4 regions of the Microbulbifer weihaiensis genome follow, and region 4 is predicted to be linked to each of the others. Evidence: predicted binding sites of a transcription regulator. Region 4 holds the regulator's gene; each other region holds the start of a gene.
The links. The regulator LexA, encoded in region 4, represses DNA repair genes until DNA is damaged. The targets are predictions, from matches to a motif close to ACTGTNTNTANANACAGT.

Region 1: a site for LexA is predicted at 2,645-2,662, ahead of ACNKU7_RS12115 (LexA family protein). Genes of this name have one in related genera too.
Region 2: a site for LexA is predicted at 3,651-3,668, ahead of recA (recombinase RecA). Genes of this name have one in related genera too.
Region 3: a site for LexA is predicted at 6,215-6,232, ahead of imuA (translesion DNA synthesis-associated protein ImuA). Genes of this name have one in related genera too.

Annotation. Positions count from the first base shown of each region.
Region 1 covers NZ_JBLWFL010000008.1:176,260-183,917, reverse strand. The annotation lists gene ACNKU7_RS12135 (nitroreductase family protein) at 119-685, shown strand; tRNA gene ACNKU7_RS12130 (tRNA-Ser) at 875-962, shown strand; gene ACNKU7_RS12125 (hypothetical protein) at 1,207-1,353, opposite strand; gene ACNKU7_RS12120 (hypothetical protein) at 1,429-2,304, opposite strand; gene ACNKU7_RS12115 (LexA family protein) at 2,880-3,308, shown strand; gene ACNKU7_RS12110 (Y-family DNA polymerase) at 3,305-4,585, shown strand; gene ACNKU7_RS12105 (hypothetical protein) at 5,244-6,029, shown strand; gene ACNKU7_RS12100 (DUF4236 domain-containing protein) at 6,029-6,322, shown strand; gene ACNKU7_RS12095 (hypothetical protein) at 6,297-7,067, shown strand; gene ACNKU7_RS12090 (hypothetical protein) at 7,181-7,621, shown strand.
Region 2 covers NZ_JBLWFL010000005.1:7,113-14,770, reverse strand. The annotation lists gene ACNKU7_RS06445 (glucosamine kinase nucleotide-binding domain-containing protein) at 1-115, opposite strand, end outside; gene ACNKU7_RS06440 (sodium:solute symporter) at 112-1,686, opposite strand; gene ACNKU7_RS06435 (MurR/RpiR family transcriptional regulator) at 1,870-2,721, shown strand; gene ACNKU7_RS06430 (CinA family protein) at 3,090-3,602, shown strand; gene recA (recombinase RecA) at 3,724-4,755, shown strand; gene ACNKU7_RS06420 (regulatory protein RecX) at 4,758-5,345, shown strand; gene glpK (glycerol kinase GlpK) at 5,460-6,938, shown strand; gene ACNKU7_RS06410 (Trm112 family protein) at 7,166-7,351, shown strand; gene ACNKU7_RS06405 (histidine triad nucleotide-binding protein) at 7,417-7,658, shown strand, end outside.
Region 3 covers NZ_JBLWFL010000013.1:148,929-156,586, forward strand. The annotation lists gene ACNKU7_RS14480 (YdcH family protein) at 1-241, shown strand, start outside; gene ACNKU7_RS14485 (error-prone DNA polymerase) at 257-3,376, opposite strand; gene ACNKU7_RS14490 (GIY-YIG nuclease family protein) at 3,632-3,940, opposite strand; gene ACNKU7_RS14495 (Y-family DNA polymerase) at 3,924-5,438, opposite strand; gene imuA (translesion DNA synthesis-associated protein ImuA) at 5,465-6,187, opposite strand; gene dcd (dCTP deaminase) at 6,372-6,941, shown strand; gene ACNKU7_RS14510 (BaiN/RdsA family NAD(P)/FAD-dependent oxidoreductase) at 6,968-7,658, shown strand, end outside.
Region 4 covers NZ_JBLWFL010000006.1:79,487-87,144, forward strand. The annotation lists gene ACNKU7_RS08545 (hypothetical protein) at 1-530, shown strand, start outside; gene topA (type I DNA topoisomerase) at 856-3,564, shown strand; gene ACNKU7_RS08555 (DUF6586 family protein) at 3,564-4,091, shown strand; gene ACNKU7_RS08560 (hypothetical protein) at 4,154-4,408, shown strand; gene lexA (transcriptional repressor LexA) at 4,509-5,117, opposite strand; gene ACNKU7_RS08570 (LOG family protein) at 5,427-6,074, shown strand; gene ACNKU7_RS08575 (DUF6763 family protein) at 6,150-6,482, opposite strand; gene ACNKU7_RS08580 (TetR/AcrR family transcriptional regulator) at 6,711-7,340, shown strand; gene nagZ (beta-N-acetylhexosaminidase) at 7,446-7,658, shown strand, end outside.

The DNA of each region.
Region 1 (7,658 bases), on a different contig from region 4:
TTCAATTGGTACGCATGTGCAGGCCGGAAGTTGCGGGAATTGAGTTAAAATCCCCGCTATTGAGTACCACCGCACAAATCGGCTGCGGTGACTGGGCAGTTAAAAACAGGAGTAGAACATGGACGCGCTGGCGGCATTGCACAACCGGGTTTCGATAGGTGTTTTGGCAGATCCGCCGCCAGATGCCGCGCAGCGTGAGAATATTTTCCGCGCCGCCCTGCGCGCAGCGGATCACGGCAACCTGCGCCCGTGGCGCTTCCTTGTGGTCGAAGGCGAAGCGCGTGACCGGTTGGGCGAAATCTATCTCCGCGCCACTGAGCAGGAATCCGGCGCAGCGCTGCCCGAGTCCCAGCGTGAGCGCACGCTCGCTATGCCGCTGCGGGCGCCCCTGATCGTAGTGGCCGTAACCCGCCTGCAGGAGCACCCGAAAGTCCCCTTCAATGAGCAGCGCATGTCGACTGCCGGCGCAGTGCAGGCCATGCTGACAGCCGCGTTTGCCGAAGGCGTGGGCGCATACTGGCGCACCGGCGCGCTGGCAGAGAACCGGCAAGTCGCCGACGCCCTCGGCCTGGCCGACAATGAAGAAATAAGCGGCTTCATCTACATGGGCACCCCCCAGAAAGCCCCGAGACCGGCACCCGAACTCGCCGTTGAAGATTATTTTGCCGAATGGAAAGGGGCGTGATTTCACACTCGGCGAACGACTGGCGTATTTTTTTTCGTTTTTCGCTTGCAACCCCCGTCGGCTTTTTGTAAAGTGCGCGCTCGCTGATCGGGGCGCTATGTTACTGATTAGCAAGGCAAAAAGCCGACGAGCACGCAGGCGTGTGGACGGGAAGCTCGAAAAAACTCCGTCGCTAACGCAATACAATTTGGTGAGGTGTCCGAGTGGCCGAAGGAGCACGCCTGGAAAGTGTGTATACGGAAACGTATCGAGGGTTCGAATCCCTCCCTCACCGCCAATAAACAAAAAAGCCCAGCTATATGCTGGGCTTTTTTGTTTGTCCGCGCTGTGGGCGGGTGAGAACCCTCGCGGTTCGATCAGCTCGCACCGCGAGTTGAGACCGAGGCGCCAGCCGAGCCCGCAGGGTCAAAACACGCTGAAGCGTGTTTTGAGTCCATCCCTCCCGTGTTTCCACTCCGAAGTTTTGCCGAGAAAAGGCTTTCTCGATACTCGTAAATCGCCGAAACGTTTTTTGAATTCCGTCATCTTACGTTCATAGCGAGATAAGCGGCGACACCAGTCTTCTTGGAATTTTTCCTATGGGACAGAGGAAAAAAGTCAGCAAGCGCTTGGTACAGTCCAATGGCGAGTGCATTGCGGCGTATCAAACCGGTTAACTCTCTTTTCATTGCGGCTCCTGCACTGGGCACTTTGAGGAGTTCATCGACACTGAGCGCCTGAGCCTGAAGCATGCGCTCAGCAACTTAGCCCAGCGGCGATGGATATGATGTATCTACCCCCTCTGGCTCAGGCTGGTCCGGTATCTCTTCCCACATCAGCATCCATTCCCGAAAGGTTTCCGTTGAGCTCCAAGGCCATCCTGAGTAGAAGGTAGCTCCTGCCTCGGTGATCTGTTCCCAGATAACCTTGAGTCTACGAGGTAGTTCAACTTGGTGTGTTTCCAGAACCCATCTTAAGTAATCCCAGTATTCAACACCCATGTCCAAGTTGGTATGGAAGTGTATCTCTGGATCGTCGAAATCACCGGATGACAACAGCCTGCGCCTAATCCAGATGGTATGTCCTTTGATGGCACCTGAGGTTTCATAGAGCGAGGGTTTTAGTTTGATTCCGTGTCTTTGCTCTAAAGTTTCGTGATGATCATTAAAGTCATGGAAGCAGTCGCGCAATGGGCTGCTGATATCTACTGCCCCGTCGTTGATGAATTCGTCGAAAGTAGGTGCTTCTTGAATTGTGTCTTCGTAGTGCAGCTTGAGTGCAGAAAACGGAGCATCATAACCAAATTTATCTTGCCGGCAGCAGTTACGATTGGCGAAGGTCGCTCCAGCAGATATCTTTACCTTTACATGCAGGCAAAGCCTTGAAGGGTTCATGGCGGCTTTAGAGAGTAGCTCCCTGAATTCTTCCCAGTAATGCTCATACCGAAAGCCGATATGACAGCTTTGGGCCCAGCAGCAATAGTGCCTATCTGAGTTAAAGGTGAGGGTGCAATATAGGTTATCTCCGTTAGCCGATACTTCTAGGTCGGGGAACGAGTATTGATACTTACACTGAAGCTTGCCCCAGAAACGATGCTGTTCGTTAACAAACTCCAGGAAGACATCTTGAAGGTTTTTCATCGGGAGTGCGTACAGCGGCGCTGCAGCGGGTTGATTTGTCGTGGGAAGTATAGCGCTGACTGGTCTCCTGAAGTAGAGATATCGGGCATGAAAACGTGTCTTGTGACGCCGTATCTCCACTCCAATGAGGGTGGGTAGGTCGCTTTAGGTGTCTGGTGAGAGGCCGTATATCTCCTCCATGTAGAAATAAATCCGTGCATCGTTGTCTTTCTTATTCGTCGGAGGCTGTGCCGCTCGTTGCTTGAAGCTCATTCTGAACTCAAGGGAACCGTACCGACTAAAGTCCAGTCAGTTCTGCTCATACAAGAGTGTTGACCGAAGTTCGTAGCTTGCCCAGAATACTGTATATGAATACAGTAGCGCCAATTCCCGTACCTTTCCTGCCTGTCGCTGTCTCAGCTGGATTTCCATCTCCAGCCGCTGCCTATTCTGCCAAGCCCTTGGTCTTGGACGACTGGCTCTGGCCGACACGTGCAGCTTGCCAGTTGTCCCCTTGGGGGAGTGATGGCCGTACATACCTCATGTTGGACTTGGCCATGCGACCCGTAGCTGGAGACCAGCTCTGGATTGCGGACATGGACGAGTTACTGGATTGGCCTTGTGAGCAGACGCCTGAGTCTGATATAGGCGTCGTGGTTGCCGCTACGATCCGCCTGTATCGTCGCCGGCCTGATCCCAGCCCCAAGCCTCAATCTGTCCATGACTGGTTAATCCGGCGCCCCTTTGCGACTTACCTGGTGAAAGCAGAGGGGCGCTCGATGAGTGATCACGGAATTCACCACGGTAGCCTTTTGGTTGTCGACCGTAGCTGTGATCTGCATGACGGTGACATTGTTATTGCGGGATGTGCCGACGGCTTCCTGGTTAAGCAGTACCGAACCAAGCCAGTTCGCTTGGTGGCAGGTAATACGGACTATCCCGACATCGTTCTGGAGCGAGCTCCACAATTTGACTTGGATGGAGTGGTGATCGCCAGCCTCACTCGCCATCGGGGGGCAGCATGAAGCGCTGGGATTTACAGGCCAATCAGGTCGCTCTTGTCGATGTAAACAACTTCTATGTGTCCTCCGAGAGAACCTTCGACCCAAGCCTCCGACACAAGCCCGTCGCCGTCTATTCCAACAACGACGGCTGTGTGATCGCTAGGTGTGCGGAGGTTAAAGCAATGGGGGTGAAGATGGGGGTTCCTGTCTTCGAGGTGAGGCAGTTATTCCGTGAGCGAGGAGTGGTTGCTCGAAGCAGTAACTACACCCTTTACCATGACATGTCCTGCCGATTCGTGTCGTCGCTGGAGCAGTTCTGCCCTGACGTTGAGCAGTACAGCATTGATGAGAGCTTCCTGCACTTCCACGGCTTTGGTGAACGGCTAGCATTGCATTGTCAACGGCTGGTGGCCTCCGTGCGCCAGTGGACGTCCATGCCATGCTGCGCTGGAATCGCCCCTACGAGAACGTTGGCGAAGGCCGCGAATCACTTTGCGAAGACGCTGGGTGTGCCTGGAGGAGTGCTACAGATCGGTAGTGAGTATCATCGACAACAACTTTTGATGCAGTTGCCGGTCGGTGAAGTCTGGGGTGTTGGGCGGCGATTGTCGAAGCGACTCGAAGCTATGGGCATTGGGACTGCCTGGGAGCTTTCCAACGCACACTTGCCGACCATACGGAAGGCGTTCGGTGTGACTCTTGAGCGCACCGTCAGGGAGTTACAGGGCACACCTTGCATAGAGCTTACCCCGATGGATCAAGCCAAGAATGAAATAGTTTCTGGTCGGACATTCGGCAAGTTGCTGCAAGACTTCGATGCTCTGATGGCCGCTGTGGCCAACCATGTATTGCTCGCAAGTGAAAAGCTTAGAGTTCAGCAGGGTGTGGCGGGGAGGTTGGTTGTGTCTGTTCAGAGGCGAGCACAAGGAAAAGAGTGGCGTGAGGTCTCTGCACACACTGAGTTGCGACCGGCGACTAATACTCCCCAAGTACTTGTGGGGGCCGCTCGAGGTTGTCTTCGAGATGTATTCGGTGAGCACTATGAGTACCGGAGGGCATCAATTATGTTGTCGTCACTTGAGGTTGAGTCGGAAGTGCAGAATGACCTGTTCGCGAGTTCTGGACACCGGGACGATGGAGTGGTGTCTGAATGCCTTGCTCTAATCAATGAGCGGTTTGGTAGGGGGAAGGTCGTTCTTGGTAGTGCCCGCTTGTCGTCCGACTGGGAAATGCAGCGGGCGTTTCTCTCACAAGATTTCACCGCCGACTTCAAAGCGCTACCTGTCGCGCATGCATAGGGCTGTCGAGCTAGTGCGCCGAGAGCGTCTCTGGTTAACGGGGGCAAATTGCTACACAATCTGGGATGAGAGTTTTACGCATTTGAACAAGGTGGCATTCCGGTATCAATGTAAGCAGCTGATTTATAAAGTTTTTTTGTTTGTCTGCGCTGTAGGCGGGTGAGAGCCATCGCGGTTCGATCAACTCGCACCAGCGCGTTTTGAGTCCATCCCTTCCGTACGCCCCTCCGATATTTCCCCTGCTCAGATCTAAGCCAGATCTCTTGAGTAATTACCTTTTTAACCCGAGTGGTCTTGTTCCAGGCGGCTTGATGTCTTTTGTGGGTGGTTTACCCGAAATCAGTAAGAGTCTTCTGTTTGCGCCCAGCCTGAACGGAGAGCCTTTACAGAGAGCGGAGGTGAGGGTTGCCGCAGGAAAGTAGCTGAGCTTCAGTGGTTTCAATTTTGCTATCGCTGCGTATCCGTATCGGATGCAATTTCGGTGGAGGTGCGCATTTACTGAGCAATCTGTTCTCAGGTCGGGCAAAAATGAAAAAAATACTTCTGAGAATTCCATCACAAAAACAAACCTGATATCGTTGAGGGAATTGGCGCCAATATCATCTTTCATCGGTGGCTGGCCTCAAAAAATAATTATAAAAAATAGGGTGGAGTCACTGTGATAAAGCATTGGCAAGAATACTCTGGTGAATTCATTAGTTGGTTGCGGGCACGCGCTTGGTCCGCTCCGGCTCTGGTGCTTGTGATCGCCGGCGTATACGCACTGCAGTTTTGGCCAGTGTTGTTCGGCACAGCTACCGTGTTTCTGGCGGCAATATTTCTAACGCCAATCTTCTTTGCAAAGTATCAACTCATTTCAACTTTCTACGACTCTGAAGAGAGTGACCTGTCTTTTCCCAGTCTTGGTGTAATGCTGAAAACTGCAGGCTCTGTTTGTGCTTTTTATATGCTGGGGTGGGGGTTGGCCTGTCCGGTAAAGCATAATGCTGCACTGATAGTGTCTTCCTATCTTTTCGTCATGTTGGCGGCATGCATGTTGTATTGGAATAAGTCTGCAAACCAGCGACAGCTTAGTCAGGTGTTACGCGTAACCCTGTTTAAGCACGGGTTGATTATCGGGTTTTTGTACTCGGGCGTTGTATTTTTCCTCAATGATGTGTCGATCTGGTCCTCGGTGATCAGTTTTTTTGATCGGGATCTTTGCGGTATATATCTGTCATTTCAGTCTGGTCTGGACTCCCTGGCCGGTATATTCCCGGAACCATTTGACACCATTTTAAAGCTTGTCTTTAACCTCAATATCGCGTTCGGTTTTATCTTTGTTCTTTACGCCTATTCGTTGATGCGGGTATGGGAACTGCTGCATGGGCCGGCGGAGAGTGTGGATGCTGAGGGCGGAGAGAGCTTAGCGCGCCCTGATCCAGTTAAAGTGGTCGGTAGCTGATGGTGCGGTTAAATTTTTACCGCAGGTTGCCGCTGATACCTGGACTCATATACCTGAACGTTTCTCGCAGGTCTCTCTCGCTCTCTGTGCGTGGCAGGGGCGTAGGGGTAACGTTTGGGCGGCGAGGAATCAGCTTTTCAGCTGGCCTGGTGGGTACAGGGATATCTGCGCGTGTGGAACTTCCATTTCCCAAAGTAAATTCCGATCAGGATGTTCAGTTGAATAACAATAACGATACTAGCCATAGAAAATTTCTCGGGGGAGCGGATGGCCAGAAAGAAATCGAAAGATGATGCGCTGCTGGTTTTGTTGATCATTCTGGTGGCCGCGGTGATAGCGGTCGTCTTGCTAACACCCGTTGTACTTGTGGCCGGGTTTGTACGTAATCAATTCCGTGCGCTCAAATATCGTCGGCGATTTGTGAATGAGCATGGAAGGGTGTGGTTGAATGAAAGGGAAAAGGAAGCGTTTTTAAAGTGGGTAGAAGACCTCCGTCGGGCCGAACTTGAGATCGACGAGGCTGTCGAAAAGGGCGAGCGTGAAGGCGTTTCCAGGAATGTGGATGGCACTTTCTCGGCGCGCAGCAAGCTGGGCAAGGAGTTGCGATCTATCATGGATAGATGTATGCCGTTGCGGCAGGAGTTATTTGATAATTTGGAGCGGCTACAGAAACTGCCACAAACCCGTTGGAACAAACTCAATCGATATACAGGTAAGGCGCATGCCTTTGCGTTTGGCTTGTTGGCCTGGTGTGGAGCCATGGGTTACTACATCATTGAGCAGGGGCGTCAGATCGGAGCTGACTTGCTGAACGTTTATTGGGCGTTTGCAACGAATATCCTCAGGGAGGACCGGCACGACCTTCCGTTATCCGGTTACGATATTGAGATGCTGTTGGTCAGCACTACAGCGGCTGTTGTCGCATATTGGCTTGGGCGACTGCTGTTCTTTAGAGCTGCCAGACGGTATGCGCCACGCCCTCAGCTAGTAACCGCCAAGAATATTGCTTCGTTTGGCGAGGATTACCTGAAGCCCTGACCGATTGTGAATTAGGTTAGGGGTTTTTAGTGGCATAATATCGTGTGCAAGGGGAGACCTGAGTCGGGCATCAAAAGGCCATTGAAATACCATTCATATAAAAAGGAAGTATCTTGAAAGTCTCTATTATGCTTATTGTTTTTTCTGCAATCTTAATCTCCGGTTGTGCAACGCAGCCTCCTAGTGCGGATGAAATTAAAGTCGCCCCCAGCGAGCGACTTTATAACAAAGATCTCCGCACGATGAGCAGTGACCGAACTATACCTGTAACCATTACTAGGGATGCAGGGTTTTTGGGGAGCTTGGCAACTGTGTTTTTGAAGATCGATGGCGAATATGTAGTGTGGCTAAATACGCGAGAAGAAATAACTATATATTTAGAGCCGGGTGGTTATGTCTTTGAGTTAGTTAATGCTCTTTGTCCGGATAGCCAATACTGCGTATTTCCGACAGATGTAACGATTAAGCCAGGATTTAAGAATAACTTTCGAATTCTATTTAACAACAGCAATGGGTTGATTCTTGCGAGGGCAAGCACCGCTGGGAGCATTTGACATAGATTTGCTTAGCTCAAATCTGACACACTTCCTT
Region 2 (7,658 bases), on a different contig from region 4:
CCTGGGTCAGGGAACTTCCCCCAGCGCCAATTTCCATCAGGGTGTCCCGGCCACGCCCCAGCCTGGCCAGCGTTTTGGTGCCACCGCCATCAATGCCAATAAAGTAGTCGCTCATGTTTCGATACCTTTGAGTTCCGTCTCAAGGTGGGACTGGGCTGGCTTGCCCAGATTACAGACTGCAAAAGAAACCAGGGTGCCTGCGCAGAGCTGCCACGGAAATGCAATTTCAACCGGGCTCTCGTTGCCCGTCAGTGCACTTATCATCCAGGGTTGCTGAAGCAGGGTAACGACGAAGCCGGTGACCAGTGCCATGATCACACTGGTACTGCTACCGCGACTGGTGAACAGCACCGTGAAAAAGACCCCGAGTAATCCCGAGTACGCGAAGACCATAACGGAAAGGGCAAAGGTGATCAGAGGCAGGTCACTGATCTGTTGCCAGTAGAAGCAGAGGATCGCCATGGCGCTGAGGCATAGGGCGATAACCGCCATGCCACAGCGGCCGGCGCGCACAAAGTGGGACGATGGCTTGCTGATCTGCCGCCGTTCCAGCCAGTTGCGATACAGATCCTCTGTAAGCACGCTGGCCATTGAGTTGAGGCTCGAGTTCAGGGTGGAAAGCGCGGCCGCGATGACCCCGATGGTGACCAGCCCGCGCAAGCCTGCGGGCATTTCATGCAGGACATAATGCATAAACACGGTGACATCGCCGCCGCCAGGCTGGGAAATTGCCATGCCGCCCATCAGCTCGGTCTTCTGGTAAAAGATGTACAGCAGCAGGCCGATGCCCATGAAAATTGCCATTACCGGCACGACAAGAATCACCGAAAACAATACCGCGCGGGCACCGTCGCGTGGTGTCTTGCAGGTAAGCAGGCGCTGGGTAACATCCTGATCCAGGCCGAATGCTGCGATGTTCAGCAGCACAAACCCGGTCAACGTTGCCCAGATATTGAATGGGTCGGCGAGATTCCAGCTGGTATCGATCAGGGTAAGTTTTGATGGCTGTCCTTCGCCGGGGGCCGCAAGTGCCGTGACGATGTCGCCCATATCGACGGGAATTTGCCAAAGCAGGACGGACACTACCGCGATGGCAGCGGTAACATACACGGCGCACTGCAGTACGTCGCTCTGGATCACGGATCGCACACCGCCGATCAGGGTCTGGAACAGCCCGACGATTGCGAGAAGCAGCGTGGCCGTGATGACGTGGCCGGCCGCGATGTCGTTGAACAGGATCATGGAGACCGCAATGCCGGCCATGTAAAGCCGCGCACCGCTGGCAAAGACGCGGCCCAGCAGGTAGATGGTGCCCGCCGCGTGCTTGGCGGATTGCCCAAACCGTGTCTGCAGCAACTCATAGACGGTGGTGACGCGGCTGGCGTAAAAGCGGGGGATGAGTGTACGTGCAACAATCACCGCGGCGATGACGGCGCCGAGGTTGGTGAACAGGTAGGTCAGGTCGCCGCGGTACCCCAGGTCGGGGCCGCCGAGAAAGGTGGCTGCGGACTGAACGGTAGCCAGCGTTGAGATCGCCACCATCCACATGGGCATGGCGTTTTTGGCAAGAAAGTAATCGCGGCTGTCGTTGGCCTTAACCCGGCTGAAATAGTAGCCCGAGCCGGCGACGATGGCGGCATAAGTTGCAAAGATTGCCCAGTCCAGCGCGGTAAACTGCAGTTCCATCTTGTTGGGTGCTCTTCCGGCGGTAACCCGCTCGCAGCAAGCGGGTTAACTAAATTATTCTTAGATTGTCATTATATTGTTATCATTTATTCCTTGGGTGCGCAAAGCATTTCTCTTGGCGCAGTCATTGAGACGCGGTGTTTGCCGCCATACCACCAGGTGTATTCGGGGAGAGGGGGAAAGATGGGGTCGTTGGCGAAAATTCGTGCAATGCGCAATGGCATGTCGAATCATGAGCGGCGTATTGCCGACTACCTGCTTGATAATGTCGATGCCGTCAGAAGTCACTCCTCGAAGCGCCTTGCAGAAAGAATCGGCGTGTCGCAATCGAGTGTGGTGAAGTTCAGCCAGAAGCTCGGCTATCGGGGCTACTCGGAATTCAAACTCTCACTGACCGAGTCGGTAGCGCGCACGGCTATGCTGCCGCAGGCCATTCACGGCGATATATGCAGCGATGACGACGTTAACACCGTGGCCCAGAAGTTGATTGCGCGAAAGAATCTGGCCCTGAACGAGACGCTGCTGATCAATCCGGAGGCGGTGTTGCTCGAAGCGGTCGACAAACTCAACTCTGCCGGGCGTATCGTTTTGGCAGGGGTGGGCGCCTCTTCTCTCGTTGCCAAAGACCTGGCGTTCAAACTGATGAAGTTGGGGAAATCCGTGATCGCGGAGAGTGATACCCATGTACAGGTCGCGAACGCCGCAACGCTCGGTAGCGGTGATCTGGTGCTCGCCATTTCCGAATCGGGCCTGACCCAGGATGTCATCCGGGTGGCCGAAACCGCCTCCGCCCAGGGCGCGGAAATCATTTCCCTCACCCGCTATACGAGAAATCCGCTGACGGAGCTCGCGTCGGTGAAGCTTTTTTGTGTCGCGAACGAATCCGAAGCGCGCAGTTCCTCGATCCTCGGGCGTACAGCGCAGTTCATGGTGACGGACATGCTTTTTATTTTGATGTCGCAGCGGGATGAGCAGGCAAAAGGCATGTTTGACCGCAGTCGCCGCGCGGTCGATATTTTCCGCCGACAGGAATAATTACGCCAACTGTGCATTCGATACTATATTCCGGTTGAATTACCTCTTTGGGAATAATATATTCTTTCCGTCTGTATTTTTTGCGATAACTTGTTTCTGGAAGAGGGCGGGTTTGAAGCGATACAGGCGCTGACTCTTAGCGGAGTCAATTCACCTTGTACCTCCAATTCTGAGGTCTCTATTCGTGGAATTGGTTTTGGGGCCCATAGGGCCCCATTTTTTGCGTACTGATTCCTGCCTCTACATATACGGAACTCACCGCGCCGGAATGGCGAGCTTCCATCTCGACAGGCATCCGGGGTTTTTGCCTGACCGTCGGTTGGGGCGCTATCCTTGCGCCCATAGTGATGTCTGGTAAAGGAACGGCAGTGTCTCTGGAAAAGGAAATCGCGGCCCTGGCCACCCGGCTGGGGGCCGCGTTGCAATCATTGGGCTGGCAGGTTACGACAGCAGAATCTTGTACCGGCGGCGCCATCGCTGCGGCGATTACGTCGGTGGCGGGGGCGTCCAACTGGTTTGAAGGGGGCATTGTCAGTTATGCCAACCGCATCAAACGCGATCTCCTTGGGGTGGATCAGAAAGACCTCGATGAGTTCGGTGCGGTCAGCGAGCCGGTGGTAAGGCAGATGGCCATGGGGGTGTTGAACCGCCTGGACGCCAATCTTTCCGTGGCTGTCAGCGGGATCGCTGGGCCAGATGGCGGCAGTGAAGACAAGCCCGTCGGCACCGTCTGGATTGCCTGGGCGCACGGGGAGGGGCAGGAGCCCGTAACCATCAATGCCCAGTGTATGCACTTCGCCGGTGAGCGGGCGGAAATCCAGGCGCAGACCGTTGTCGAGGCCCTGAAAGGCCTGCTGGCGATTGTGGCAGAGCATGAATGACGGGTTCTGTTTCCGCCGGCGCGCACGGCTCGGTGCCAATTCCCGATTACTGGTTGCTTATACAGTAATTTTTCTCTAAGCTTCCGCCCCATCACCAATCTTCAAGTACACGGGAAAGGTCATGGATTCCAATAAAGACAAGGCTTTACAGGCGGCGCTGTCTCAAATCGAGCGCCAGTTCGGCAAGGGCACCGTTATGCGGATGGGGGAAAAGGGGCGCGAGCCCATCCCGGCCATCTCCACCGGCTCCCTGGGTCTGGACGTAGCCTTGGGTATTGGCGGTCTGCCGCGCGGTCGAATCGTTGAAATCTATGGCCCTGAATCTTCCGGTAAAACCACACTGACCCTCCAGGTTATTGCCGAGGCCCAGCGCAAGGGCGGCACCTGTGCCTTCGTGGATGCTGAACACGCACTCGACCCGATCTACGCCGAGAAGCTGGGTGTAAACGTCGATGAACTGATCGTCTCCCAGCCGGATACCGGTGAGCAGGCCCTCGAAGTTGCAGACATGCTGGTGCGCTCCGGCGCGGTAGATGTGCTGGTTGTAGACTCCGTTGCTGCCCTGACGCCCCGTGCGGAGATTGAAGGCGAGATGGGTGACTCCCACGTTGGCCTGCAGGCGCGCCTGATGTCCCAGGCACTGCGCAAGCTGACCGGTAACATCAAGAACACCAATACACTGTGCGTATTCATTAACCAGATCCGTATGAAGATCGGTGTCATGTTTGGCTCCCCGGAGACGACTACCGGTGGTAACGCGCTCAAGTTCTACTCTTCTGTACGCCTGGATATCCGTCGTATCGGTTCCGTCAAAGAAGGCGACGAAGTGGTGGGTAACGAAACCCGCGTCAAAGTTGTGAAGAACAAAGTGGCGCCGCCGTTCAAGCAGGCGGAGTTCCAGATCATGTACGGTGAAGGTACCAACATGCTGGGCGAAATCATCGACTACGGCGTAAAGCTGGGTCTGATCGACAAGGCGGGCGCATGGTACAGCTACAAAGGCGACAAGATTGGCCAGGGTAAGGCCAACGCGGTCAAATTCCTGAAAGAGAATGTTGATATCCGCAACGAGATTGAAGGCCAGTTGCGCGCCCAGCTACTGGGTGAACTGGCGCCGGTACAGCCGGAAGCCGCGGAATCTCTGGAAGACTAACATTGTCTTTTCTCACCGACACCCCGGGAGGGCAGGAAGCTGCCCCCCCGGGAGACTCTCCCGCAGACCTTCCCGATTCGCAAGTAACTGACAGAAGTCAGACCAGTCAGGCGCTGTTCACGGCGGCAATCGACCTGTTGTCGCGGCGCGAGCATTCCTGCCACGAGTTGCGTCAAAAGCTCGTTTCAAAGTTCCCCGATGCCGACTTTGAATCGGTGCTTGAGCGTTTGCAGGCGCTGAATTACCAATCCGATCAGCGGTTTGCTGAAGTCTTTGCGCGCTCCCGGGTGCAGCGTGGGCAGGGTCCCCTGCGCATTCGTCAGGAGCTGCAGTTGCGCGGAATCGGCAATAGCCTGGTACAGGAGAGCATGGAGCAGTTGGCGCAGGAGGTTGACTGGTTCGAGCTTGCGGCAGATCAGCTGCTACGCAAGTTCCGGCGCCCGGTCAGTGATGCGCTGCCCAGGGATCAGCAGCAGAAAGAGCGTGCTCGCCGGCAGCGCTACCTGGCTTACCGGGGCTTTTCGGGTGACGCTGTGCGTTATGCCATTGAAGAGCTGGATCGGCAGTCCGAGGACGCTAAAACACGTTAAGCCGGGCTATGCCGCTGGCACTGGCCCCGTCTGGCGCCTGTGACTATATTCTACGTGCAGATGGCGGAAGTCCGGCTTCCGCCTGCCAAATAGAATAAATAGCAGGCACTCCGCATGATTCTCTCCATTGACCAGGGTACTACTGGCACCACCGCGTTTGTATTCGACCATTCCGGTCAGCTGTGCGGTCGCAGCTACTCTGAGTTCCCACAGTATTATCCGCACCCAGGCTGGGTCGAGCACGACGCGGAAGAAATCTGGCAGGTTACGCGAAAAGTCTGCGCGGCAGCGCTACAGCGTGCGGGAATCACGGCTGCGGATCTCAGCGCAATCGGCATTACCAACCAGCGCGAAACCACGGTTCTGTGGGACAGGGCGAGCGGCGAGCCGGTATGCCGTGCAATTGTCTGGCAATGCCGTCGCTCTGCTGGTATTTGCGATGAGCTGCGTGCAGCCGGTAAGGCCGCATGGATTCGTCAAAAGACAGGACTGGTGCTGGATGCCTACTTCTCCGGGAGCAAATTGCAGTGGATATTCCGCCAGAACCCCGAGCTCCATCGCCGTGCCCTTGCCGGGGATCTGTGCTTCGGCACTATCGACAGTTGGCTGATCTGGAAGATGAGTGGCGGGCGCGCGCACCTCACGGATCACACCAATGCGTCGCGGACACTGCTGTACGATATCGAGCGCCGGGGTTGGGATGCCGAGCTGTCAGCGCTGTTCGAGTGCCCGTCGGCGCTGCTGCCTGAAATACGACCGTCAGCAGGCTTGTTTGCGATGACGGATCCGGACGCGTTTCTGGGGGGTGAAATTCCCATAACCGGCGTCGCCGGGGATCAGCAGGCCGCAATGTTTGGTCAGGGCTGTGTGTACCCGGGGTCGGTCAAGAATACCTACGGCACCGGCTGCTTCATGCTGGCGATGGCAGGAGATCAGAGACCCCAGATTCCCGCCGGGCTGTTGGCGACCGTTGCCTGTGATGCTTCCGGCCAACCGGTATACGCGGTAGAGGGATCCGTATTTAACGGTGGGGCCGCAGTGCAGTGGCTGCGCGACGACCTGGGGCTGATCCAGCAGGCCGCTGACTCAGAGCAGCTGGCCCACAGCGTGCCGAATACCCGCGGTGTGTACCTGGTGCCGGCCTTCAGCGGTCTTGGCGCGCCGCACTGGGATGCCGCTGCGCGGGGTTCGGTGTTTGGCCTGACCCGGGGTGCCGGTCGCGCTGAGATTGTCCGCGCCACACTGGAGTCCATCGCCTATCAGAGTCACGAGCTGATTGCGCTTATGGGGACGGCACTAGGCGTTGAACTGACCTGCCTGCGCGTCGATGGTGGCGCCAGTGCGAACAATTTCCTGATGCAGTTTCAGGCGGATATTTCTTCGATCCGGGTCGAGCGTCCCCGCCAAATCGAGTCCACCGCCGTGGGCGCGGCATTGCTGGCTGGGCTGGGGGCCGGTATCTGGTCCGGGGATACGCTGCCTGAATCCCTTCGGGAGATAGAGCAGGACTTCCTCCCGCAGATGAGTGGCGCGCAGCGCGAGCAGCTGTTGCGCGGATGGGGGAGGGCGGTTGACGCCTGCCGGTCTTTCTAGTCCCGGGCGCTACGGTAACTGTACCCTGCGCTCCGGTGTCCGGGACGAAACGGGATTTGGCCTGATATCGGCAGGCCCATGACTCGCCGGTCTGGTCGCCCTGCGCAGACTATTTGGGTAATTGCTTCAGCCTTCGTGAAAACCCCATTAAAGCGTTGTACCATACGCGGTCATTTTTAACCCGGTAGCCCGGTTGTTCAGGGGCTCGGGCTGGAGCAGAGTGAGTCATGGACAAGAAATTACTGAGCCTGCTGGTTTGTCCGGTCAGCAAGGCGCCTTTGGAATACCGCGAGGAAACCCAGGAGCTTGTGTGCAAGGCCAGTGGCCTGGCTTACCCGGTCAGGGACGGGATTCCGGTGATGCTTGAATCGGAAGCGCGTCAACTCACCGCTGAGGAAAAGCTGGACAAGTAACATCCCGTTACTAACTGCCTACCCCTGTCGGGCGAAATGGATTCCGGTGACAAATTGGGTGACCTATGGCCAAAACCAGTGTGTTTAGTCAGATCATTGCTGGAGAGCTTCCGGCAAAGCGGATTTTCGAAGATGAGCAGTGCATCGTTATCGAGGACCGATCCCCCCAGGCACCCACTCATTTACTGATCATTCCCCGCGAGCCGCTGGTAAGCCTGGCTGACGCGCAAAAAGAAGATGCGCCATTGCTCGGTCACTTGCTGTGGGTCGCCTCTGAACTCGCCAGGCGGTTGGGGCTGCAAGACGG
Region 3 (7,658 bases), on a different contig from region 4:
TAGTACCTCTCGCACCCTCGAAACCGAGTTCCCCGATCTCGCCGACAGCATCCGTCACTTAATCCAGGACAGCATCCAGTACAAGACTTACCACGACAATTACCACAAGCTCGACAAGACGATTCGCGGCCTGGAAGAGCGGGGAGTTGCTACCGATGACGACCACTTTAAAGAACTGAAAACCCAGCGGGCCCGTCTTAAAGACCAGCTTTATCGCGAGGCTAAGGAGCATCGCAGCTAGTTCGTTAGCTCGGCTTCAGTGAAAGCTGCGAACACCCTGAATCTCGCCCCACTCCAGGCAGCGTAGCTTCTGTCCAACCAGATGGATTACCGCATATTGCCCGCCACCCTGTTCGGTGCTTACCTGCAGCCGGCCTTCAATCAGCAGTATGTTCCCGCCTTTGATTTCCGCGCGGTGACGCTGTTGCACCTGTTCCCACAGCACCACATTCACCACTCCAGTTTCATCTTCCAGAGTCAGGAACATGACGCCGGCGGCGCTGCCGGGGCGCTGGCGGCAGGTAGTGAGGCCCAGGATTGTCACTTGCTGCCCGTCTTTACCGTTTGCTAGATCGCAGGCGCGCAGCAGGTTGCGATACCGGTGCTGTTTGCGCAGCAGGGCGATGGGGTGTTCGCGTAGGCTGAGGCCGGTGCTGGCGTAGTCGCTGTAGGTATTGTCTTCCAGGGTGTGCTCGGGCTGGTGCTCGCTGGGCAGGCTGTCCAATTGGCTGCTCAGGGCTTGCCAGGTGTTCTGGTAGCGGTTTTCCGCCAGGCTGTGGAAGCTGTTGGCGCTGGCCAGGTAGGCGCGTTGTTCGGGAGAGATGGTTACGCGCTGGTGGAAGTCTTCCAGAGACTCGAAATGGTGCTGCTGACGCTGGGTAGTGATTACTTCTGCACTGTCTTCGTTGAGGCCTTTGATCAGGCGCATACCCAGGCGCAGGGCTGGTGCGCTGGTTTTGTTGTCGTGCTGGTGCAGGTCGCTGGATCCCGGCTTTCGCCGGGATGACGAAGCGGGAAATTCCAGGCTGTGGTGCCAGTGACTGTACTGCACATCGATGGGCAGTACCGTGACGTTGCGGCGCTGGGCGTCGTAGACCAGCTGCGCAGGTGCATAAAATCCCATGGGCTGGCTGTTGAGCAGCCCGCAGTAAAAGGCCGCCGGGTGATGGTGTTTGATCCAGGCGGAGAAGTAGGCCAGCAGGGCAAAGCTGGCGGAGTGGGACTCCGGGAAACCGTAGGAACCAAACCCCTTCATCTGCTCGAATAGCTGTACCGCGAAGGCATCGCTGTAGCCGTTGGCGCGCATGCCGGCGATCAGCTTTTCCCGGAACTGGATCAGGTTGCCATTTTTTCCCCAGCTTGCCATGGCGCGGCGCAGGGCATCGGCCTCGCCACCGCTGAAGCCGGCGGCGACCATGGAGAGCTTGATCACCTGCTCCTGAAAAATCGGCACGCCGAGGGTGCGTTCCAGCACCGGGCGCAGGTTCTCGTGGGGGTAGTTGACCGGCTCCAGTTTCTGCTTGCGCCGCAGATAGGGATGCACCATGCCGCCCTGGATCGGCCCGGGGCGGACGATGGCGATCTCAATCACCAGCTCATAAAAGCGCCGCGGCTGCAGGCGCGGCAGCATGCTCATCTGGGCGCGGGATTCGATCTGGAAGACGCCGACCGTATCCGCCCGGCACATCATTTCATAGACCGCTGGGTCGTCTGGCGGGATGTCCTGAAGTTTCATTTTGCGGCCATACAGCGCCATATAGGTCAGCGACTTGCGCAGGGCGGTGAGCATGCCCAGGGCAAGAATGTCCACCTTCATCAGCTTAAGGTCTTCAATATCTTCCTTGTCCCACTGGATGATGGTGCGCTCTTCCATTGAGGCGTTTTCCAGCGGAACCAGATTGCTGAGCGGCTGCTCGGTAATGACGAAACCGCCCACGTGCTGGGACAGGTGCCGGGGAAAGCCGTAAATCTGTTGCAGCAGTGTGGGGAGCATTCGGCCGGTGGTGCTGTCCGGGTCGATGCCGGCCTTTTCCATCTGTTTCGGGAAATCTTCCAGCGTGTCCCACCAGGTGCGCTCGGCCTGCAGGCGCTCGATGGTGGCGGCACCGAGGCCCAGTGCCTTGCCGATATCCCGCAGGGCACTTTTGAATCGGTAGGTGATTTTGGTGGCGGCGAGGCCGGCGCGCTCGCGGCCGTATTTCCGGTAGATGTACTGGATGATTTCCTCGCGCCGCTCGTGCTCGAAATCCACGTCGATATCCGGGGGCTCATTGCGCTCGCGGGAGATAAAGCGCTCGAACAGCAGGCCGATTTTGTGGGGGTCTATCTCGGTGATGAACAGGCAGTAACACACCACAGAATTGGCGGCGGAGCCACGCCCCTGGTACAGGATGTGCTGGCTGCGGGCGAACTGCACAATGTCGTAGATGGTGAGGAAATAGTGCTCGTATGCGAGCTCTGCAATCAGCGCGAGTTCGGTTTCGATCTGCTGCCGGATGTGCTCTTCCGGGCCCTGGGGCCAGCGGGTTTTCAGGCCATACTCCACCAGACTGCGCAGGTAGTCGCTGGCACAGGTGTCTGCGGGGATTACTTCCGAAGGGTACTGGTAGCGGAGCTCGGACAGGCAGAATGTGCATTGCCCGGCAATGGCCGCAGTGTTTTCAAGCGCGTCACTGGGGAACAGGTTTTCCATTTCCCGCAACGGGCGCAGGTAGCGCTCGGCATTTTGCTGCAGGCGGTACCCCAACTGATCCAGTGAGCAGTTGTGGTAGTTGGCATTGAGCACGTCCTGCAGGGGTTTCCTGCTGCGGTTGTGCATCAATACCGCATTGGTGGCGACCAGTGGCAGTTTATATTTCTGCGCGAGGGCAAGGAGTTTCTGGTGTTGCAGATTTTGCCCGGGAGATATGGTGTTGCGGAGAGCAATCCACAGCCTGCAGCGGAAGTGCGCCTGAAGTGCTGCGGGGATATCGGCAATTTCATCGCCGGGTATCCACAGGCAAAGCGCACTTGTGCAGAAGCGAATCACATCTTGCAGCCGGGTGTGGTAGCTGCCCTTTTCACAGCGCAGGCGCGAGTGGGATATCAGCTGGCAGATTTCGCTGTAAGCCGTTTTGTGCTGGGCCAATAAGACCAGCTGCTGGCCGTCTTCCTGCAACCGAAAAAAACTGCCGCAGATCAGCTTGAGCCGGCTGCCGGTGGCTTTGAGCTTTTCCAGTTCACTGTAGGCGCGAACTACACCGGCCATGGAGCACTCGTCGGTAATCGCAAGGGCTTGGTAGCCAAGCTCACTGGCAGTTGCGACCAGCTCTTGTGGGTGCGAAGCGCCCTGGAGAAAAGAAAAGTTGCTTTGGCAAAAAAGCTCGGCGTACTGCATACCGGTGTTTTCGTTCACTCGTCATACCGGCGTATGCCGGTATCCAGGAATGGAGTGCTGTGGTTTCGTTGTACTCCTGTTGCTGGATCCCGGATCGAGTCCGGGATGACGGGGCTCTGGTGGTTTGGGGTATACCATTGTGAGCAATTAGCGTCATACCGGCGTAGGCCGGTATCCAGAGTTAGAGTGCTGTGGTTTCGTTGTGTTCCTGTTGCTGGATCCCGGATCGAGTCCGGGGTGACGGGGTGCTTGTTGTTACTGGAGTATTTCGGAGTACAAGTCATTCCAGCTGGAGTTACTACTTTCGATCAGTGCCCGCTTCCAGGCCCTGTGCCATTTTTTAATTGCTTTTTCTCTCTGAATGGCACTTTCCATTGTGTGGTGTAATTCATACCAGACCAGCATTTTCACGTTGTACCTCTGCGTAAAACCTTCAGCTACACCTTCCTTATGCTGCCAGATCCGCTGTACAAGGTTGGATGTGACTCCCGTGTAAAGGGTGCCATTGCGTTTGCTGGCAAGGAGGTAAACGCAAGGTTGCCTTTGGTTATGAATAGACACCATGCAGAAACCAGTCCTCAGAGGTCAGATCCTGGAATACCCAGTACAGGCTGCCCTGGTTGCCGCGGGCAATGTAGTAGTCGCGGGCGTGGCGGCGGTGTTGCCACCAGTAGCCGTCGATGCGTTCCGGGCCCTGCAGCAACTGCAGCTCGCCGTCGTAAAACAGCTTGTGTTCCTGCTGCTGGATTCTCTCCGGCCTCGGCAATAGCCAGCTTGGGCGGGGTGCATTCACCGGGTGGAGCTGGTGGCCGCGTGGCTTGCTGTGCAGGGTAAGGCTGTCGGCACTGGCCCAGGCCTGCTCAGGCAGGTAGCTTTCCTTAAGCGTCACACCCGAGAGCGCTTCGTGGCCGAGGCGGGCCTTGAGCTTGTCGATCAGCTGGTAGCTCTCGTGCAGCTTGCTGCCTTCATCGAAAAAATCCTCGCGCAGGGCCTGTGCCTCCAGTGGCCGCAGCTGGTGGCAGCGCAGGGCGAGCGTCTGGACCGGTTCTTTCAACTCTACCCGCTCCAGCTGTAATTTAGTGAGGGCAATCAGCCGTTGCGGATCGAACAGTGGGCGGGAAACGTCCACGTTGACCTGTTGCTTGCCGCGGCTGCCGTAGTCCAGTACCCAGGACAACTGCTGGCTGTAGAGCTGGCGCCGCTGAAGTTGCCGGCAGAGTTCGCGCACCAGGCGCCCGGCGGGAAACAGCAGCTGCTCACTGTTATCCAGCGGGCTGGGGAAAAAGAGTTCGCTGTGAAACTCTGGTGGCGGCTCGTAAGTGGGTACCGGATCCGGACGGGTGCCGTTGAGGCGTGCCAGGTAGTCGATGAAATTACGCCCGAAGCGATTGCCGACTTCCGACAGGGGTATGGCCAGCAGCTGGCTCACCCGCTTGATCCCACTGGCATAGAGTTTGGCGATGGCTTTGTTGTTGCAGTCGAGCAGTTTGCTGGGGGCAAAGCTGATCCACTGGCGCCACTGCTGTGGGGTCGGCGGTGTTTTGGTCTCGGCCAACCACTGGCGATGCTCCGGCAGCTGGCTTAGCAGGTGCGCGGCGCAGGGGCTGTGGCCTATTCCCATAAAATGTTGAATGCGCATTTTGTGCAGCTCTTTGCGCAGCTGGTACAGCAGGTTGGCGAGGCCACCGCGCGCCTTGAGGCTGCCGCTGAGCTCCAGATACAGGCAGGCGGGGCTGCTTTCTCCCTGCTCTGTTTTCCGGTTGCTATCGGTACTGGCCCGGGGGGAAACCAGCGGGGTGAAACTGTAGCCCCACTGGGCCAGCTGTTGCAGCAGCTGGGCTTCCCGCTCCAGATCCCGTTCGAGTAATTCCAGCGCCGGACAATAGGCACAGGCGGTGGCGATACTGAGGCCAGCAGTGACATTGCGCGCCGCGGCGGCGGGGTTGGACTCCACGATCAGGTTCTTCTCTGCCACCGCCAGTGGCGTGTCTTCGCCCTGCTTGCGCGCGCGGGTGAGCGCCTCCAGAGGCAGTTTGGGAAACTGTATGCAGAGCCAGAGCATGGGGAACTCCTTCCTGAAGCGGGGGGTTAGTGCAGTGGCTGGTCGCGCCGCACCAGGTCGGCGCGGCGGGCCAGATGAATACGCTGGCCGGACTTTCCGTTCAGCTGCTTGAGCAGGTGCACTGCCAGTTGCTCGCCATCGCCCTGCAGGTGCAGGCGCAAAGCTGCGGGAGAAGGGGTGGCGGCGCTTGAGCCGGGACGGAAGTGGAAGTGCAGGCCGTCGCCTTCGCGGGCGGCCAGTTGCAGGCGGCGCAGGTCTTTGTCTGCAGGTGTCTCGTTGCCCTGCCAGCTGACCAGGGCACCACAGGCGCCGGACTGCAGTGACTGCTCCGCCGTCCAAAGCTGGTCGCGCTGCCCCCTGGGGTGAACGATGAGTAACTTCTCCAGCTGCACGCCGGCCTGAACCAGTGCCGGTGCGTAGGGAATATGGGGCGGGTTGACCAGTATCACCATGCGCCCCTGGCGGGTCATCTCCGCGAGGGTGGGCAGTAGCAGCGACATTTCACCGATACCGGCCTTGTCTACCAACAGTTCACTGGTGGCGCCGCGGGGCCAGCCGCGACTGGCGAGCAGGGCATCCAGCCCGCGGTAACCGGTCTCGATCCCGGTGCGGGGGCGGCGCTGCTGGGTGGCCAGTTGCCAGATATCCGGGCGGGTCAGCAGCTGTTGCAGGGGCTGAGGCTGTGCTGGCTGACTGCCGGCCTGTGTACTTAACTGCTTGTTTTGCATGAAGTTTTCGGCACTGTTCACGGTCTGCTTGCTCCCTGGGAGTGGTTAACTGGGTATCCATACAGTATCTACTGGCAATTTATACAGTAGTTGTTCGGGGGCGGCAAGACCGTACCAGGTTCATTGGCACTTTTTTGCACAGGGCAAACCGGCTATGATTCGGCCTCTTTATTGACCGGCAGTTTTGAACAAGCGAGGGGACAGGGTGAGTATCAAATCCGATAAGTGGATTCGTCGTATGGCTGAAAACGAAGGCATGATCGAGCCATTCGAGCCGGGTCAGGTGCGCCATGGCGCCGGGGGTGACCGACTGATTTCCTACGGCACATCCAGTTACGGTTACGATGTGCGCTGTGCCAGTGAGTTCAAGATCTTCACCAATGTGCATTCGGCGACTGTGGATCCGAAAGCCTTTGACGAAGACAGCTTTGTGGATGTGACTGGCGATTACTGCGTTATTCCGCCCAACTCCTTCGCTTTGGCGCGTACGGTCGAGTATTTCCGTATCCCGCGCTCTGTACTGACCATCTGCCTGGGCAAGTCCACCTATGCCCGCTGTGGCATCATCGTCAACGTGACCCCGCTGGAGCCGGAGTGGGAAGGGCATGTCACCCTGGAGTTTTCCAATACCACGAACCTGCCGGCCAAGATCTACGCTAATGAAGGTGTGGCGCAGATGCTGTTCTTCGAGTCTGACGAGATCTGTGATGTGTCCTACAAGGACCGCGGCGGCAAGTACCAGGGCCAGCGCGGCGTGACCCTGCCCAAGACCTGATCGTTCTATTCTGAAATTTTTTTGCCATGACTGATTTTCCCGCCCAGGCCGATGTGCTGATCATCGGCGCCGGCGCCGCCGGCCTGATGTGTGCGGCGGTGGCGGGCAAGCGTGGACGCAGCGTGCTGGTGCTGGACCATGCCAACAAAGTCGGCAAGAAGATCCTGATGTCCGGTGGCGGCCGCTGCAACTTCACCAACCTGTACACCGCGCCGGACAATTTCTACAGCGAAAACCCGCATTTCTGTAAATCCGCCCTCGCCCGCTATACCCAGTGGGATTTCATCGCCCTGGTGGAAAAACACGGAATTCCCTACCACGAGAAAACCCTCGGCCAGCTGTTCTGCGACAACAAGTCGCGGGATATTGTCGACCTGTTGCTGAGCGAGTGCCGCGAGGCCAAGGCCCAGATCCGTACCCGCTGTGAAATCCAGCGTATCGAACCGCTCGATGAAGAAAATGCCGGCAAGGGCTTTGAGGTGCATACCTCACTCGGTAAGGTCGTGTGTCAATCGTTGGTGGTCGCTACCGGCGGTCTGTCGATCCCGACCATGGGTGCCACCGGTTTCGGCTACGAGATCGCGCGGCAGTTCGGCCACAACATCATTCCCACCCGCCCGGCGCTGGTGCCCTTTACCCTGAACAAGCGCGCGCTGGAACGGCAGAAAGAACTGCCCGGTACCTCGCTGGCGGTAAATGCCGGCTGTGAGCAAGGGC
Region 4 (7,658 bases):
GCTGGCTTCCCCTGATTGTTATTGTTTTCGCCGTCGTCCTGGTGATTGGCCCGGTTATGTGGCTGAAGCCCAGTAGTCGCGATCGGCGCCTGGCCAGTTTGCGCCAACAAGCTGCAGCATCCGGCTTCAAAGTACAGATGCAGCCTTTGCCCCCGTCGCAGGGCGAGGGCAATGCCGCTGTTTATATCGCGCCCTGGCGCAATCCCCGGCGGCTTAAAACCGGCTGGGGACTGGAGCTCAAGCGCATGACACATGACATGCACTTTGATGGCGTCTGGGACTGGTATAAAGGACGTGAGGCGCCAGAGGCCGCGAATGGGCCCCTGCGAGAGCTTCTGGGCCGGCTCCCAGCCGATGCCACGGCCGTTCTCTGTACGGATGGAGGTCTGGGTGTTCAATGGCAGGAGCGCAGCGGGGATCCCGGGATGAAGGCGGTTTCCGATGCCCTGCGGGATCTGCGCCCGGTAATAGAAGAAGCGATTCGCGAGCCCCAGAGAAATGCACCGGGCGCCAGCGGTTCCCCCGAGTGAGGTGGTGTTCTCGGGGTGTCGTGCCACTGTCGCATTTGCGGATCTGGTCTACTGTATACCGGTTAACAGCCGGGGAAGCGGCCGGTCGTCGATAACGGGTGTGTTCGATGATTTTCCGGGCACTCCCGGATGCGGAATTTCAGCTGAACCAGCGGTCAATTAGCGGGTCAGAATTTGCAGATGGGGACCCATTTGGGCAATAAAATTTTGGCGCTTGCTTGACCGCACCGGGGGCGAAGCATATATATTCGCGCAGCGTGCGGTGTCATCCGGCAGTATCGGGCGGCGCGAAAGTAGTAAATTTTCTTTTAAAAATCAGAAGCTTATGGGTAAATCACTGGTCATTGTCGAGTCACCGGCAAAGGCGAAAACGATCAATAAATATCTCGGTAAGGACTTTGTCGTGAAGTCCAGTATCGGTCACATCCGGGATTTGCCAACTGGCGCTTCCAGCAAGCAGGCAGTGGATCCCAAGGAGCGTGCCCGTCGCGCCGCTGAGACCCGCAAGCTTTCTCCCGAGCAAAAAGAGATCTACAAGCGCAAGAAAAACCGCGAGCAGTTGATCCGCCGAATGGGTATTGACCCGGATCACGACTGGGAGGCGCACTACGAAGTGCTCCCGGGCAAAGAGAAGGTCGTGGATGAGTTGCGCAAGCTTGCCGCCAACGCCGACCACGTCTATCTCGCGACGGACTTGGACCGCGAGGGAGAGGCGATTGCCTGGCACTTGCGGGAATCCATAGGCGGTGATGAAAGCCGCTACCGTCGCGTGGTGTTCAACGAGATCACCAAGTCCGCAATTCAGCAGGCTTTCGAAGATCCGGGCCCGCTTGATATCAACCGGGTGAACGCCCAGCAAGCACGCCGTTTCCTTGACCGCATTGTTGGTTACATGGTTTCGCCGCTGTTGTGGGAAAAGGTTGCCCGCGGACTTTCCGCCGGGCGCGTGCAATCGGTTGCCGTGCGTCTTGTCGTCGAGCGCGAGCGGGAGATCCGTGCATTCATTCCAGAAGAATACTGGACGCTGTTTGCCGACACGCACACCGCCAAATCAGATGCATTGCGGCTTGAGGTGAAAAAGCAGGGCGGCGAAGCCTTCCGTCCTACGAATGAAGCTGATGCTATGGCCGCGGTGAAAGCGCTGCAGGCGAGCAATTTTGAAGTTGTTGCGCGGGAAGATAAACCCACCAGCTCCAAGCCGAGCGCACCGTATATCACTTCTACGCTCCAGCAGGCGGCGAGTAACCGGCTTGGCTTCAGTGTGAAGAAGACCATGATGATGGCCCAGCGTCTGTACGAGGCTGGCTACATCACCTATATGCGTACTGACTCGACCAACTTGAGTGCCGAGGCGGTTTCTTCGGTTCGGGATTACATTGTCGAAAATTACGGTGAAAAGTACCTGCCGGCAGACCCGAATCGCTATAGCAGCAAAGAGGGGGCGCAGGAGGCGCACGAGGCCATTCGTCCGTCCGATGTGCGAATGAAGCCCAATATGCTGAGCGGCATGGAACGGGATGCAGAGCGGCTCTATACGCTGATCTGGCAGCAGTTTGTTGCCTGTCAGATGACCCCGGCCCAATTTACTTCTACCTCTGTGGTGGTCAATGCGGGTGATTTTGAACTGCGCACCCGTGGGCGTGTTATTCGCTTTGATGGTTTCCTCAAGGTTGCACCCCAGCAGTCCAAAAAAGACGAAGACGTGGTGCTGCCGGATATCAAGGTTGGCGAAAAGCTCGCGCTGAACAAGCTGGATCCCAAGCAGCATTTTACCAAGCCCCCTGCGCGCTTCAGCGAAGCGGCGCTGGTGAAAGAGCTTGAGAAACGCGGTATCGGCCGCCCGTCCACCTATGCCTCGATTATTTCCACGATTCAGGATCGCGGATATGTTCGCCTGGAAAATCGCCGTTTCTATGCGGAAAAAATGGGCGATATCGTAACGGATCGTCTGAGCGAAAGTTTTACCGACCTGATGGATTACGGCTTTACCGCCAATCTGGAAGAGGCCCTGGATGCGGTCGCTGAAGGCGACAAGGGCTGGAAGGACTTGCTCAACGAGTTTTACTCTGATTTCTCCAAGCGTCTCGAAGCAGCGCAGGCCGCAGAGGGCGGTATGCGCCGCAATGCGCCGACAGACACCGATATTGAATGCAGCCAGTGCGGTCGCCACATGCAGATTCGCACCGGCTCTACCGGTGTCTTCCTCGGTTGTTCCGGTTACGCCCTCCCGCCCAAGGAGCGCTGCACCAACACCATGAACCTGGTGTCCGGGGAGGAAGCGATCGACGCGGATAAGGACGAGGAAGCGGAAACCCGCCAGCTGCGTGACAAGCGTCGCTGCCAGAAGTGTGGCACTGCGATGGACAGCTACCTGCTGGACGAGCACCGCAAGCTGCACATCTGCGGTAACAACCCGGACTGTAACGGTTTTGAGGTAGAGAAGGGCACCTTCAAAATCAAGGGATACGATGGCCCGTTGATTGAGTGCGACAAGTGCGGAAGTGACATGCAGCTGAAGTCCGGCCGTTTTGGCAAGTACTTCGGTTGCACTAACGAAGCCTGCAAGAATACGCGCAAGCTTCTCAAGAACGGGCAGCCTGCACCACCGAAGATGGATCCGGTGCCGATGCCGGAGCTCGCCTGCGAAAAAGTGGATGACACGTATATTCTGCGAGACGGCGCATCCGGTCTGTTCCTGGCCGCCAGTCAGTTCCCGAAGAACCGTGAAACCCGCGCGCCGCTGGTCAAGGAGTTGCTGCCGCACAAGGACGAGATTGATCCCAAGTACAGCTTCCTGTTCTCCGCGCCGGTGGAAGACGACGAGGGTCGGGACACGGTGGTGCGCTTTAGCCGCAAAACCCAGGAGCAGTACGTGCAGTCTGAAGAAGACGGCAAAGCAACGGGCTGGAAGGCGTTTTACACCGCCGGGAAGTGGCAGGTAGAGGCGCCGGCCAAGAAGAAGCCGGCGGCCAAGAAAAAGGCCGCAGCGAAAAAGGCACCCGCAAAGAAGCGTCCGACCGGTAGCAAAAGTTGATGAGTAACCCCTATACCGGCAGCGTGGCTTCTGCGCTGCGGAAAGGCCAGCTGTTGCTTGAAGTGGTATCCGGTGGGGCGCGTGCGGATGCGCCCCCCCTTGCGGAAACGGCACTGCTTGAAGGGGCTCTGCTTCACCTGTGGCGGGCCTACCGGGCGTTCCTCGGCGAGCAGGCCCACCAGCTGGGGCTGGGCGCTGAGCCGGAAAGTGCCCGAGCGCTGAAGAAGTTGGCCGAGGCACGGCAGAAAACCAGTGCGGAAATCGATGAACTGGTCGGGTTGGAAGAAAACCCGGACAGCTGGTTATATGGGATGGCTTGGGCGTGGAAGGGGCTCTGGCGGCTTTCCGCCCAGAACCCGTTGGCAGATGTCGGTAAAGCCGGTGGCGCTGCAGCGGCCTCCCTGATTCCTCTGGCGCAGCTGGATGAGCCGCGGGTAGATACCCTGGGTGCTCAAAAATTAACCTTTTGGTGCCGTTCGCTTAGCGAGCTGATTGCTCGCCAGCGTGCCCAGGGGCAGGAGTGGTAGCGGGGTAATCGTGGGCAGCTGTGTTACACTGCGCGCAAATCCCGCTGTAACTGGAGAAGTGAATGTCCTCTGAGACCTTTGAAATCATCGAGTTGTCCAATGGCGATGTGGCGCTGCGCCGTGCCGGCCACAAGGAAGACCCGCTGGTACGCATTCATTTCTCAGAGGAGAGCCTGCACTTCCTGCGCGAGCACAAGGTCGCCATCGCCCGCGCGATGCTCGAGGCCGGTATCGAAGCCGTTCAGGATTTGAATGAGCTGGAGCCTGAGCCCTTTGAAGAAGAGGACGTGGATCTCACCGAACACACGATCCACTGAATTCTGCGACCATTGGCGGCAGCTTGCTGCCGCACATAAAAAAACAGGGCCCATCGGGCCCTGTTTTTTTATGCATGACTGCCAGGTGGGGTAGGTCGGATCAGTCCGCGTGTTGGCGGATAACCCCAACAGCCAGCCCTTCGATGGCAAAATTCTTGTCGCGCATATCCACCTGGATAACATCAAACTCCGCATTCTCAGGCAGCAGCTGAACCGTCGCCTGGTTGCCGCGGCGGCGGAAGCGCTTCACGGTAACCTCGTCATCAATTCGGGCAACAACAATCTGACCATTGCGGATGTTGTCAGTGCGCTGCACTGCGAGTAAATCCCCGTCCAGAATGCCCGCGTCTTTCATGCTCATCCCGTGCACTCGCAGCAGGTAGTCTGCTGGCGGGTGAAAGAATTCCGCAGGTATCTCACAGTACTCTTCGATGTTCTCTTCCGCGAGTATTGGATTGCCCGCGGCTACGCGCCCAACCACTGGCAGCCCAGTATGGTGATCCGGGATTCGAATACCCCGGGATGCTCCGGCCACCATTTCGATTGCGCCTTTTCTTGCAAGGGCCTTCAGGTGTTCTTCCGCAGCATTGGGTGAGCGAAAACCCAGCTCCTGGGCGATTTCGGCCCGGGTTGGTGGGTAGCCTGTTTCATCCAGATAGGACTTGATCAGATCCAGAACCTGAGCCTGGCGAGCAGTGAGATTTGTCATGGGCATTCCTGTTGTCTGTATTTTTATACAGTTGCTGTGATTATATACAGATTTAGGGGTAGCGCAATCTTTCACGGTGGGCGCTAAAAGGGCTGCTAAACTTGGGGTGTCGCTGAAAACTTTTTGCTGCCTGATGCAGCGCGAATTGAATGGAGGTAACGAAAAGACAGGAACCAGTACCGCCGGAAAATATCCCGTGTCCGCTCAGATGTCGTGGGTGTACAGCACTGCGTGCTAAGTGCCTTCGGCGCATTTTCCCGGGACCGGCTCGGTAAATTAAACCGCGTTGTTTGAATAAGGAGAAGGCATATGCTGGATGCAAAAATGCCGGAGGCGTGGCGAGTGCTGCGTATTCAATCGGAACTTGTCGATGGCATTGAGCGCTTGATCAGCCTCAAGGGGGCAGTCACCGTTTTTGGCAGTGCACGGTTCCCGGAAGATAGTCCCGAGTACCAACAGGCCGTGCGTCTTGGCGAGCTGCTGTCCAGTGAGGGTATTCCGGTGATAACCGGCGGTGGCCCCGGTTTGATGGAAGCGTGTAATCGAGGTGCATTTCCGGAATCGGGCTCTTCCATTGGCCTGAATATCGAATTGCCCTTCGAGCAATATCCCAATGCCTACCTAGATATCAGTTTGCACTTTCGCTATTTCTTCGTCCGAAAATTCATGTTCGTAAAGCACGCTGTGGGCTTTATCGCGCTGCCCGGTGGTTACGGCACAATGGACGAGTTGTTTGAAGCGCTGACACTCGTGCAGACAAAGAAAGTCTTTCGGTTTCCGATTGTGCTGGTGGGCAAGCGCTATTGGGCAGGCCTGGTGGACTGGCTGATGAACACGGTACTTGAACGGCAGTGTATCGATGCCTCGGATCTCAATCTTTTTCGGCTGGTTGATACGGTCGATGAAGCAGCGGAAATCATTATCGAATATATTCGAGAGCGCAATGAAACGCCCTGATGCAGCCTAATGTTGCGCGCACGTCAGGGTGAGGTGAGCGTGAGCGCATTCCAATCCGTTGCCAGTTGGCTGTGATCAGTAACCTTCATCAGTGCCGGAAAAGCTATCCCCCTCCAGCCGGTCAACGGCATTCTGTGCCGGCGAAAGCACCGGGCTTCGGTAACCCCCGTCTTCCGCATCCTGCATTTCCTCCGCTAAACGCCCGTAACCGGCATTGGCGTCCTCAGGAGGAGCAGCGCCTATCACTGGCAGTTGAGGCCAGCTGTCAAACTCGATTTCGTCGACGGTGCCGTCGAGATACTGTATTTCGATGCTGTGACCCTGATAGTCCACCGCGACCACCTCAAAAAGGTCGCCGGTATCAAAGTTCTCGAACCAGCTACCGATTTCCGGGGCAATTCTGGCCATGCGCATGCCCTCCTGTTGCGAAATTTTTGATCTCTCGTAGGCAATCTAGTGTTGTTGTCGGCAGCCCGGTAGTTCAATGGATCCGCTTTGCGGCAGGCGCAGGATGGCGCGCAGGCCGCGGGATTGCGGGGTATGGGGTAGCTGCCTGATGCGAGGTTGTTCCATTTGCCGCCGACTGTGCTAGTCTCGTGTGTTAAACAAGCGTTTAAATTAATGGTTTGAATTGGCATGAGTCAGCCAGATACAGTCGGTCGCATTCTGGACGCCGCAGAGGTGCTGTTCGCCGAACGCGGATTTACCGAGACGTCGTTACGCACGATCACCAGCACCGCCGGGGTAAACCTGGCAGCGGTGAACTATCACTTTGGTTCGAAAAAAGAACTTATTCAGGCGGTGTTTGAGCGCTTTCTTACACCTTTTACGGAGCATCTGGACCGAGAACTCAGCCGGCGTGCGAGCCAGGATGGCGAGTTACAGGTAGATGACCTGCTACAGAGCCTGTACAGCGTGGCGCTGGCCGGGCTGGCAAACGAGGGCAGGGATCCAAAGCGGTTTATGCGTCTGCTAGGTCTCGCCTATACCCAGTCGCAGGGGCATATGCGTCGATTCATCGTGTTGCGCTACGGATCCACATACCGCCGTTTTGCCGGGCTGCTAAGGGAGGCGCTGCCTGGGATCGACCCGGTTACTTTCTACTGGCGGCTTTATTTCATGCTGGGCGCCACAATCTTTTCGCTTTCGAGCTTTGACGCCATCGAGGCTATCCTGAGAGAGGATTTCGGAGCCGAAAGCAGCCTCGAAGAGACTCTCGCCCGTTTGGCTCCTGCTGCGACCGCGTTGTTGACCGGGCCGCAATAATCTCCAGTGTGCGGCCGTCACAAGATCTGTCGCGTATTCCATATATCATCGCAGGGCGAGCTACGGGAGTAGCTTGCCTTTGTGTTATTTCCAGGAGGTATACACATGTCGGCCCAGATCGGACCAGTGATGATCGACGTCGAAGGGCTGGTGCTCTCTGATGAGGATCGCGAACTTCTGCAACACCCTTTGGTCGGTGGACTGATTTTTTTCGCACGCAACTATCGCGACCGCGCCCAGCTTGAAGCCTTGGTTGGTGAGATCCGGGCGGTGCGTCCCGAAATCCTTCTTGCCGTGGATCAGGAGGGGGGGCGTGTA